DNA from 2 places in the Paenibacillus sp. FSL L8-0470 genome. Region 2 is predicted to be linked to the other one. Evidence: riboswitches for the same ligand, from Rfam matches in the RefSeq annotation. Region 2 holds a riboswitch; the other holds the start of a gene.
The links. A riboswitch is a leader RNA that binds a small molecule or an ion and turns the genes downstream of it on or off. The one in region 2 is predicted to bind thiamine pyrophosphate.

Region 1 (5,588 bases), 2.7 Mb from region 2:
GTCCTTTGCGTGCCGCATTCATGAACCTCCGGTAGTCCTCCTCAGAATCCAACAAGCTCTGTTCACTGGCAACAAGTACAAGCTCATAATAGTCCGGTACTCCGTAGTCCGTCGGATCGAATGAAGTGACGGGGTGTCCTTCTTTTTCCAATATCAATGCCTCATGATTTATAAATCCGCCGATAATGCCGTCTGCGCGTCCGGTAGAAAGGGCAGGAATAAGATCGAATCCAACATCAATCAGGTTCAGTGAAGCTGGATCGCCTCCGTCGTATTTGACCATTGTCCGGAGCATCGCTTCATACAAGGGAATGGAGGAGTATCCGGCATTTTTGCCTGTGAGCTCTTTCGGGCCGGTTATCCCGCTCTCTGCGGGGACCAGAAGATGATTGAGCGGATGCCTTACGAGCGCTGCGACAGATTTTACAGGTATTCCTTCACCCCGCGCCATTAGTACCTGTGGTTGGTAGCTGAGAGCCAGATCGACTTTGCCTGCGGCGACAAGCTTCAAAGCATCATTGCTGTCCGCCGGCATTTGAATGTCCACCTCAAGCCCTTCTTCGGCAAAATAGCCATTCTGCTGAGCAGCATACAGGAAGGAATGAACAGCGTTCGGATACCAGTCGAGCATTATAGTCAGCTTGTGTGGTTTGTCGCTGGAATTCTCTGAAGAAGCGGCGGAGGTATCCGGGTCTTTTGCGCTGGTGCAGCCGCTTAAGAGGGTAAGCAGGCACAATAACAAGAAGAAGTATGGAATAAGGCGGTGTATTTTCTTATGTGTGGAATGATTGCGATACAGCTTAGGATGGGTCATCGGTAAAATCCTCTTTTCTGCAAAATGAGTTTTTCGAGCACAGCGATACTGAGAAACAAGGCTACACCCAAAGCGGACAGCAGCAAAACGGCGGCGAACATTTCTGCACTTTGCAGATTGCCGGCCATCCGGCGGCTGAAATAACCAAGCCCCCGGCTGCCGCCCAGCCATTCCCCGATCGTCGCTCCGATCACACAGTAGACGATGGACAGCTTAAGTCCGGAGAAAAAGGAGGGCAGCGCCAGCGGAATTTGTGTCTTGCGCAGAATCTGCCAGCGGTTTGCCCCAAGCGTCAGGAGCAGGTCTCTGTACAGGCTGCCGCTTTGCCGCAGGCCGTCATAGACGGCTACCACAACCGGGAAAAAGGCAGTCAGAAAGACGACAGCAACCTTGCCCCACAGGGTATAGCCGAACCACATAATAAAAATAGGTGAGAGCGCGATCAGCGGAATGGTCTGGCTGATAATCAGCATGGGATAAAGTGCTTTGGCGAGCGGAGCGAACATATGCATGCCGGTACCCAGCAGTGTTCCGCAAACAACCGAGAGGGCAAACCCGGTCAGTGTCTCCTGCAACGTGGCGGGTAAATGCTCTCCGAACAGCAGCCCCCGCTTTTCAATCAGCGCTGTCCAGATTGCACTTGGCGCCGGGAGAATAAATGAAGGGATCATGTTCAGCTGTGCTGTGATCTCCCATGCCGCAATAAGCAGCCCCACAAGCAGTAGAAAGGGGCCATAAGTCCGCAGCTGTTTCTTATACCATAGAGCTCTCATGCAATCTACGCTCCAAATCCTCCCGCAGGGCAACAAACTGCGGTTCATAATTCATTTTGTAATGTCTGGGTCTTGGCAAAGTGACGATCAGCTCCTGCAGTCCGCCGCCAGAGCCGCCGGTCATCAAATAAATCCGGTCGCTGAGCAGCAGTGCTTCTTCAAGATCATGAGTGATGAACAGAACGGACTTATCGAGCCCGCCCCACAGCTCCAGCAGCCAGCGGTGCATCTCCCGTTTGGTGATCGCGTCCAGCGCTCCAAACGGCTCGTCAAGCAGCAGCAGTTCGTTGCCTGCAGCTAGTGTGCGCAGCAGGGCGACCCGCTGGCGCATCCCGCCGGACAGCTCCTGCGGATAAGCATTTTCCTTGCCGGAAAGGCCAAAGCGGTCCAGCATTCCGCGGATCCGGGCGAGTGCCTCATGCCGGCTGGAGTCCTGCTTCAGCTCCCAGGGAAGCAGGCAATTGTCCAGCACGGTCCTCCAAGGCAGCAGCAGATCCTGCTGCGGCATATAAGCGATCTGTCCAAGCCGCGGGCGTGTCGAAGGAGAGCAGCGTCCATGTACGGTTATTTCACCCCCGGATGGCTCTAGCAGGCCGGCAATGATTTTGAACAGTGTGCTTTTCCCGCAGCCGCTGGCTCCAACAACGGAAATGAATTCGCCTTGGCGGACGGTCATTGAAAGACCGGAGAATACCGGATTCCTAGTCGCTGCAAACGAATAAGCCAGGTTGGTTATAGTGAGCATATTGGAATGTGGAAACCTCCTACGGGCGTAGTTTGTTTGACGATACTTGTCTGATCGGCGGCAACAGCAAACACAAGAAAGACCCATTCATTTCCGGAGGAAATAAATGGGTCTGAACGTCACAGTCAGTTAGCTTAGTGCGGCTCCGCTGAACAATTCTGCTCCACTTCCCTCCGCTGGTATGATCCAGATCAGGTTCCAAGGGTCCGGAGCTTAAAGCTCCGTCTCAGTCGGCCGACTCCCCTAGTGAAATAACAGGTCAATATTGAATTTGCAATTGCTAATTAATATACCATATCCGGACTGAAGATGTAAAAAAATTGATGAAGCGGCAGTACTTTTGGGCAAGATAAGCAAGTGTCCATGCAGTGAAAATATAGGGATTTTGAAAGGGGATCATGTGATGAAGAAGCTTAGTCTGACTATCCTGCTGCTGCTAACCCTGCTTGCGGCAGGGGCATGCGGCAATAATAACAATACAGCGCCTGCGGCTACTGCCGCGCCCACAGAAGGAGCGGCGGCTCCGGCCGGGCAGAACTCACTGGAAGCTGTTAAAGCGAGTGGCAAGCTGCGTATTGGTACGGAAGGGACATATGCTCCGTTTACTTTTCATGATGCAGAGGGCAAGCTTACCGGTTTTGATGTGGAGATTGCCAAGGAGATTACGAAACGGCTGGGGGTGGAACCCGAATTTGTAGAGACCCAATGGGATGGCCTGTTTGCCGGCATGGATGCCAAACGTTTTGATACGATATTCAACGAGGTTTCGATCACGGATGAACGCAAGGTGAAATATGATTTCTCTGAGCCGTATATCGTCTCCAAGGGTGTGCTGATCGTGCGCGAGGATAACAAGGATATTACAGCCTTCGCGGACCTTAAAGGCAAGAAGGCAGGTCAATCGCTGACCAGTAACCTGTCCGATATCGCCCGGGAGAACGGTGCGGAGATCGTCGCTGTGGATGGCTTCAACCAGGCCATAGACCTGCTGACCTCGGGCCGGATTGATGCGACTGTAAATGACGGTTTGTCCTATCTCGACTTAAAGAAGCAAAAACCCGATGCGAAGATCAAGCAGGTGGATGAAACGGCCGAGGGATCGCAGAGTGCGGCAGTTTTCCTCAAAGGAAACGAAGAGCTGGTTAATGCTGTCAGCGATGCGCTGGCTGAAATGAAGAGCGATGGAACCTATCTGAAAATATCGGAGAATTACTTTGGGGCGGATGTGTCCAAATAACAAATGGAACTGGTGCGAAGATGCAGCCGAGTGTCCAAAAAGGATGTCTGAACGATGGATGACCGGAAAATTGGAATTTTCATGGATTCACTGCTGCCCCTGTTTAAAGCGGGGGTGGCTTATACCCTTCCGCTGGCGCTTGTTTCCTTCGCTCTTGGATTGCTGCTAGCTGTTTTTACCGCGCTGTTCCGTCTCTCCTCATGGAGAATCCCGAAGCTGATCGCCCGGTTCTACGTTTGGGTAATCCGCGGGACACCGCTGCTGGTGCAGCTCTTTATTATCTTTTATGGACTTCCGGCGGCAGGGATTGTGCTGGATCCTTTTATAGCCGCTGTAATCGGTTTTACACTCAGTGTTGGAGCCTATTCTTCGGAAATTGTCCGGGCAGCCATCCTGTCCATACATAAAGGCCAATGGGAAGCTGCCTTTTCCGTCGGAATGAGCCGGGGGCAGGCACTGCGGCGGATTATTCTGCCTCAAGCGGCGCGTGTATCGGTTCCGCCCTTGTCGAACTCTTTTATCAGTCTCGTAAAGGATACCTCCCTGGCAGCAAGCATTACGTATGTAGAGATGTTCAAAACAGCGCAGCAGATCACGGCGACCACCTACGAACCGCTGCTGCTCTATAGTGAGGCTGCATTATTCTACCTGCTGTTCTGCTCCGTGCTGTCCGCGCTGCAAAATGCCCTGGAACAGCGGTTTGACCGTTATTCGGCGAGATAAGGAGGAAATCACTTGATTGAAATTCGCGGCCTGCACAAATTCTTCGGTTCGCTACAGGTGTTAAAAGGTATCGAGCTCAGCATGGAGCATGGCAAGGTTCTGGTGATTATCGGGCCCTCCGGCTCCGGCAAAACAACGCTCCTTCGCTGTTTTAATCTGCTGGAAATACCGGATCAGGGTAGCCTGTCGCTGGGGGAATTAAGCCTGGAATTTACGCAAAACAGGAAAATTCCTCATAAGACACTGATGGCCATCCGTCAAAAAACAGGGATGGTTTTTCAGTCCTACAACCTGTTTCCGCATATGACTGCGCTTGGCAATGTAATGGAGGCGCAGGTTACTGTACAGAAACGCAGCAAGGAGGAAGCCAGGAAGCGGGGAATAGAACTGCTAGCCAAGGTAGGCCTCAGTGATAAAGCGGATGCTTATCCCCATCAGCTGTCCGGCGGCCAGCAGCAGCGTGTGGCCATTGCCCGGGCGATGGCGGTCGATCCCGAAGTGCTGCTGTTCGATGAGCCGACTTCAGCGCTGGACCCTGAGCTGGTGGGCGAGGTGCTGAAGGTTATCAAACAGCTTGCGGCTGAAGGCATGACAATGGTAATCGTCACCCATGAGATGAAGTTTGCCGCCGATGTGGCCGACCGGATCATCCTGATGGACAACGGTGTGATCCTGGAACAGGGAACTCCGCAGCAGGTACTGGAGCAGACGGAGAATCCGCGAGCTCTGCAGTTTCTGAACCGGCTGAGCGGTGAGGTTTTATGAGTCGCAGTGTATCCAAGCTGCGTGGAACAAGCAAAGGCAGTCCAGGGGGGACACGGACTGCCTTTGCTTGTATTTAGTTCATCTCATGATGCGCGGGGGAGCGCCTGAGACGCGGTTAATAGTATTTAGTTCTGCGTGGATGCATTATTGACTGAATTCAGATACTCCAGCGCATTGTACAGCATAATAGCCGCTTCGGCCCGGGTAAGCTCACTTTTCGGATTAAACTTGCCATTTGCATCAAGCGTGTTGATCTTGTATTTCAGTGAACGCTGTATGCTGCCTTGGTAGGAAGGCTCCAGTGCAGCTTCGTCAGCAATATCTGCAGGAACAATGTTGATCAGTGGCAGATTGCCAACCTTCTCCACGCCCTGAACGAGCAGGTTGGTGAACATCTCCTTAGTAATTAGCTTGGAAGGATCGATATCTGCAGGAATATCAACCTGGTTGTAATGGGCGTTGACGAAAGCTTCCGCATACCAGGCTTTGTCTTTTACCTTGGAGAATATAGCGCTGGCCAGAGGGGCCTTG
Region 2 (5,588 bases):
CGAAAGCCGCTTATACCGTTGCCGGACGCTGCTCAAGCAGGCGCTAGGCCTGTCTGAGAGTCAGGGAAAGGAGGCGCAACATGGCCAAAGACATGAAAATTGAGGAACAGCGCCTGTTCGGAATGATTGATTCTATGAACTTCAGTGATGCGGAGCTTGCCTTAGGTGTACTGCCGGAGATTAACCAAGGTCCGCACCTGGCAGACGAAGAGGAGACAGCTTCGCTCGCCCGCATCAAAGCACGTACACTTGCCCGTCTGGAGCCTGAAGCCGCTGTCCACACCGTCCGTTCCTTCGCCCGGAGATCCCGGAGGCGGAATATCTTCGCGGCCGCAGCAGCGGTAATACTCATTGCTGCCGGTATGCTCGCCTTCTCTCCTGAGGTACAGGCCGGGTTAAGAAAGGCGCTGAGTTTCCTTCCTGGCTTCGGCACCGTCGTGGAGAACAGCCCCGGTGACCGGATCTATGTGCTGGGCAAACCCTATGATATTGCTCTGGGGGACGGAAGTCTGACCGTAGATGCCGTTCTCCTGCAAGAGCTTGGCGGGAGTATTACGCTTCGCGGCCGGAAAGTCCCTGAAGTCAGCGAATTTGAGGCAAATATCGGCGGCAACCGCTATACTTTCACCTCTTACATGCGTTCGTCCTCGGAGAGTGAGTGGTACGGCAGCTACAGTTCAACTCAACCGCTGCAACTGAAGAAGGATAATCTTCTAACCCTGCATCTGGTCGGCACAACCGTTGGTCCGTTACAGCTCACCGCTCCGAAGACAGCTGAGGAGCTCGGGGAACTCGGCGCAAGCGATATACAGCAGGATGTGCGGATTACTGCTTTTCCGGTGGACCTTGGCGGCGGGCTTGTCCGTGTCCAGTTATTGCCCACTCTGACGGCGGAATCCGGGCTGACTGTCCATGCTTACGGACTGGAGCCGCTGGTCCCTGGATCAGGTCTCTATATAGAGAACGCAGCAGGAGAAAAGGCGGCACTGGAGCAGCCTGAATCCATGTCCTATCCTTCCGACTTCCGGTTTCATGAGACTGCCGGGGCGGGCGCTTGGCCTTATACGGTCTTCATTCCTTATATTGAAGTTTCAGATCATGACGCTGTATCTGCAGAAGTAGAGATTCCGCTGCCTGATATCGGCCAGGAGCAAATGCTCCACACACGCGCGGAAATCGCGGGCTTTCCGGTAGAGTTCACCCGCATTGAACGTACCGGCGAGACGGCTGCCAGCGTCGATGTGAATGTGAATTTCAATGCCGCAAAGCTGCGGACGCTGAAGCATTTTCTTATTCGCTATCCGGGGCAGGCGGACAACAGCTCGTTCTCTTGGGTGAATATGGACCAGACCTACGGCGTGATGAAGACCCTCCATTTAGAAACAAAACCCGGGGAGGATAAGCTGCGTTTTAAGCTGTCCGAGCCGCATTTTCTGCTCAAAGGGCCGTGGCGCCTGCCGCTGAAGCTTGATAGCTAAGCAGAGTTGCTACTGGACAACTATGGAGCAGGCGTCTATAATACACCGTAAGAACACAGCAATACCTATAACTTCATAGTACCAGGGGTGCTGGAATTGGCCGGCTGAGATTGTATCCCACAAGATACTGACCCTTATACCTGATCTGGATAATGCCAGCGTAGGAATCGTCAATCGCTTACGGCCGTTTATGGCCCAAGCCACAACCTTGCGCAAGTAACTGGTGTCCCGATTCTCGGGGCACCTTTTTTGTATGGGACTATTCAGAATTTGGAAGACTAGGGTTGCTGGAAGGAGAGAAGAAGAGAAATGGGAGTCACAAAAGTATTAAAGCTCAGCCTCACCTGCATGCTGGTCTTTGCCATTGCCGGATGCGGCAATAGCAATGGGAACTCCGGGGGGAATGCGGCAGAGACTGCCGGGAACAGCACCGCTGCTCCTGAAACCACTGCCGGGGCAGCAACGGACGCTCCGAAGGAGCTGACCAAGGTCAAGGTCGCGCTGGACTGGACGCCGAATACGAATCATACCGGGCTTTATGCGGCAAAAGAGCTGGGCTATTACGAAGAGGAAGGGCTGGATGTTGAAATCGTGCAGCCGGGCGCTGCCGGTTCCGACACGATGGTTACCTCGGGCGAAGCCGCTTTTGGCATCAGTGCCCAAGAGGCACTGACGCTGGCCCGCCTGCAGAAGGTGCCGCTTGTGTCCATCGCCGCTATCATTCAGCATAATACCTCCGGGTTCGCTGCACCGAAAAACCGCAATATTAAGACACCGAAGGATTTCGAAGGCAAAACCTACGGCGGCTGGGGTTCCCCTGCCGAAGAAGCGGCCATGAAAGCCATTATGGACCCCGAAGGCGGAGATGTGAAAAAGGTGAAGCTGGTGAACATCGGTGAAGCGGACTTCTTCACCGCCGTGAAACGCGACATTGATTTTGCCTGGATCTTCTATGCCTGGACCGGGATTGAAGCGGAGCTGCGCGGAGAACCGCTCGACATGCTCTACCTCAAGGATTATGCACCCCAGCTCGATTACTACACGCCGGTACTGACTACGAGCGAGAAGGAAATTGCCGAACATCCGGAGCTGGTGAAGACTTTCCTTAAGGCTACCTCGAAAGGTTATCAATACGCCATTGATCAGCCGGAGGAAGCCGCAGCCATTCTTTCCAAAGCTGTTCCTGAGCTGGACCCCAAGCTGGTCCTGGCCAGCCAGAAATGGCTCAGCCCGAAATACAAGGATGATGCCGTCCGCTGGGGCGAGCAGAAGAGCGAGGTCTGGCAGGATTACGCCGACTGGATGTATGGCCTGAAGCTGCTCGATCAGCCGCTGGATGTTCCAAGCACATTTACGAATGAGTTTTTGCCAGCTAACTGATTAAGGATGAAGTGATTTAAACTGAGAGGATTGATATATTGTGGCCAATACATTGCTAAGCATTCAGGTAATTCCCAAAACTCCGAACAACGAGGATTCGATTCCTTACGTGGACAAAGCCATCGAAGTGATTCAGAAATCCGGTGTAAAACATCAGGTGAACCCGCTGGAGACCACGATGGAGGGCGACATCACCGAGCTGCTTGAGGTTGTGCGCCAGATGCATGAAGCGCTGATTGCCGCAGGCAGTCCGAGCGTCATCTCCCAGATCAAAATCGCCCATAACCCGAATGGAATCAGCATGGACAAACTGACGGAGAAATACCGGCCGTGAGATCGTATTGGAAACAGATTTGGCCGCCCCTTGTGGCGGTCGTCTTTTTTCTGGGGTTATGGCAAGTTTCGGTATCCCTGTTCCATATCGAGTCATGGATCCTTCCCAGCCCAAGCGATATCGCCCGGGAAACCTCGGGCAATGCTTCCGGCATTTGGGCACATACAGCGGCTACGCTGCGCCTTACCCTGATCGGCTTCCCCATCGGCACAGGCGTGGGTCTTATTGTTGCCCTGCTGCTGCATCTGCTGCCTTGGCTCAAGAGAGCTCTCTACCCGCTGCTCATTCTCAGTCAGAATGTGCCCTCGATTGCGCTCGCGCCGCTGCTGATTATCTGGTTCGGCTTCGGGCTGCTGCCGAAGGTTGTCCTGATTACACTTGTCTGCTTCTTCCCGGTTTCAGTCGCCGCCATGGGCGGCCTGATGCAAAGCGACCGGACCATGCTGAACTATATGAAGATGGCCGGCGCGAACAAATGGCAGATCTTCACCAAGCTGGAGCTTCCGGGCTCCCTGCCCGCCCTGTTCTCGGGGCTTAAAATTTCGGCCACCTACGCCGTAATGGGCGCTGTTGTCGCGGAATGGATCGGAGCTGACAAGGGCATCGGCTACTACATGCTGCTGCAAAAATCCGCTTACCGCACAGACCGCGTATTCGTCGCCATTGCCATCATCGTGCTGCTCAGTCTTGTGCTGTTCGCACTTATCGCGCTGCTGGAGAAATGGCTGGTGCGCTGGAAGCCGCGCAAAAGTTCCTAGAAAAGGAGGATGGCCGACAATGCCGCATATTACAGATAACCCGCCATCCGGCACTGAAGCAGCCGGCATTCCTGAAGCCAGGACCTTACCGCCTGCACTTGAGGTAAAAGGAATCTCCAAAACCTTCACCCACCGCCGCCGCGAAACCCGCGTGCTGGATAACGTATCCCTTACAGTGCGGCCGCAGGAATTCGTCTCGATTGTCGGACCCTCAGGCTGCGGAAAAAGCACTTTATTCCATATTATCGGGGGCCTGGAGCTGCCGGATGCCGGAACGGTAAGCATGAACGGCAACCTTGTTACAGGGCAGCGCGGAGAGATCAGCTACATGCCGCAGCAGCCCGCGCTGTTCCCTTGGCGAAGCATCGAGGACAACGTCCTGCTCGCCGGTGAGCTTAAGAGCGCGCCGCAGGCTGCGGCGCGGGAAACCGCCCGCCACTGGCTGGCCAAGGTCGGCCTTGGCGGCTTCGAGCGGGCCTACCCGCATATGCTGTCGGGCGGCATGCAGCAGCGGGCTGCCTTCCTGCGGGCGCTGCTCGCGCCGCAGGAGCTGATGCTGCTGGACGAGCCGTTCAGCGCGCTGGATGCGCTGACGCGCAGCGAAATGCAGCGCTGGCTGCTGGAGCTGTGGGAGGAGAACCGCCGCTCCGTGCTGTTCATCACCCACAACATCGAAGAAGCGCTGCTGCTCTCCAGCCGCATCTATGTGTTCTCTGGACGTCCCGGCTCCGTCCTGCATACGGTCGATGTCCCGTTTCCCCGGCCGCGCCGTGAGGAAATCGCCGATTCGCCGGAATTCCTCCAGCTCAAGCGCCAGCTGTCACAGTGGATGCGGGAAGAGCAGGCGAAGAGTTCCAAGTAGTCTTAAGCGATATCCGCTTAACAGCCTCTACAAAAGACCAGCCGCCCTATGAACCGGACGGCTGGTCTTATTAATATGTAGTTATTTCAAGATAACGGCACACGAATGCGCACTGATTCAGCAGCGCAGGGCTCAGCAACACAAACAAAAGGAAACTTGTCCGCTAATTTTATATAAAACCCACTTAATATTGATTTAGAGGGAATTACTACCTGTATTATTCAGTAATTAGGCCATTTTTCCATTTCTCAAGGAATTACCGGTAGTAAATCCCTCTGATTACCCATCATTCTGTCGGTGGCAAAATTAGCGGGACCCTTTCCCTTTAAGCTATAGGCATACATCGGCTCCACAAAGAGACTAATAGCCCCCTTCCCGCCGCTCCATATAGCATTCAGCCTTATCACAATTTATCCGTACATAACCAGTAACAATCCACCTGTAGCACGCCCGCCACAGCATTCGGGAATATCAAGAAATAATAAACGCCTAGATCCAGCCCTTCTCCTCAGCCAGCCGTACGGCTTCGATCCGGCTTTTCACTTCCAGCTTACCCAGAATTTCCGAGATGTAATTGCGGACTGTGCCATACGAGAGGTGCAAACTCCCGGCAATTTCACCAGCCGTCTGCCCTGCACCGGCCAGCCGCAGAATCTCCCGTTCACGGGAGGACAGCGGATTCTCTTCCCGCAGGCTGCCGAAGACCAGTTCCGGAGAGACCTCACGGTGTCCTTCCATGACGCGCCGGATCGCATCCGCCAGCTTGTCGACCGGCT

Region 1: another riboswitch for thiamine pyrophosphate. It lies ahead of NST99_RS14350 (ABC transporter ATP-binding protein); the one in region 2 lies ahead of NST99_RS02020 (ABC transporter substrate-binding protein).

Annotation. Positions count from the first base shown of each region.
Region 1 covers NZ_JBBOZM010000001.1:3,176,080-3,181,667, forward strand. The annotation lists gene NST99_RS14340 (ABC transporter substrate-binding protein) at 1-814, opposite strand, end outside; gene NST99_RS14345 (ABC transporter permease) at 811-1,587, opposite strand; gene NST99_RS14350 (ABC transporter ATP-binding protein) at 1,568-2,332, opposite strand; TPP riboswitch at 2,484-2,587, opposite strand; gene NST99_RS14355 (amino acid ABC transporter substrate-binding protein) at 2,736-3,569, shown strand; gene NST99_RS14360 (amino acid ABC transporter permease) at 3,624-4,292, shown strand; gene NST99_RS14365 (amino acid ABC transporter ATP-binding protein) at 4,305-5,057, shown strand; gene NST99_RS14370 (S-layer homology domain-containing protein) at 5,183-5,588, opposite strand, start outside.
Region 2 covers NZ_JBBOZM010000001.1:427,264-432,851, reverse strand. The annotation lists gene NST99_RS02030 (sigma-70 family RNA polymerase sigma factor) at 1-103, shown strand, start outside; gene NST99_RS02025 (hypothetical protein) at 81-1,478, shown strand; TPP riboswitch at 1,552-1,662, shown strand; gene NST99_RS02020 (ABC transporter substrate-binding protein) at 1,788-2,858, shown strand; gene NST99_RS02015 (thiamine-binding protein) at 2,899-3,192, shown strand; gene NST99_RS02010 (ABC transporter permease) at 3,189-3,950, shown strand; gene NST99_RS02005 (ABC transporter ATP-binding protein) at 3,970-4,812, shown strand; gene NST99_RS02000 (response regulator transcription factor) at 5,302-5,588, opposite strand, start outside.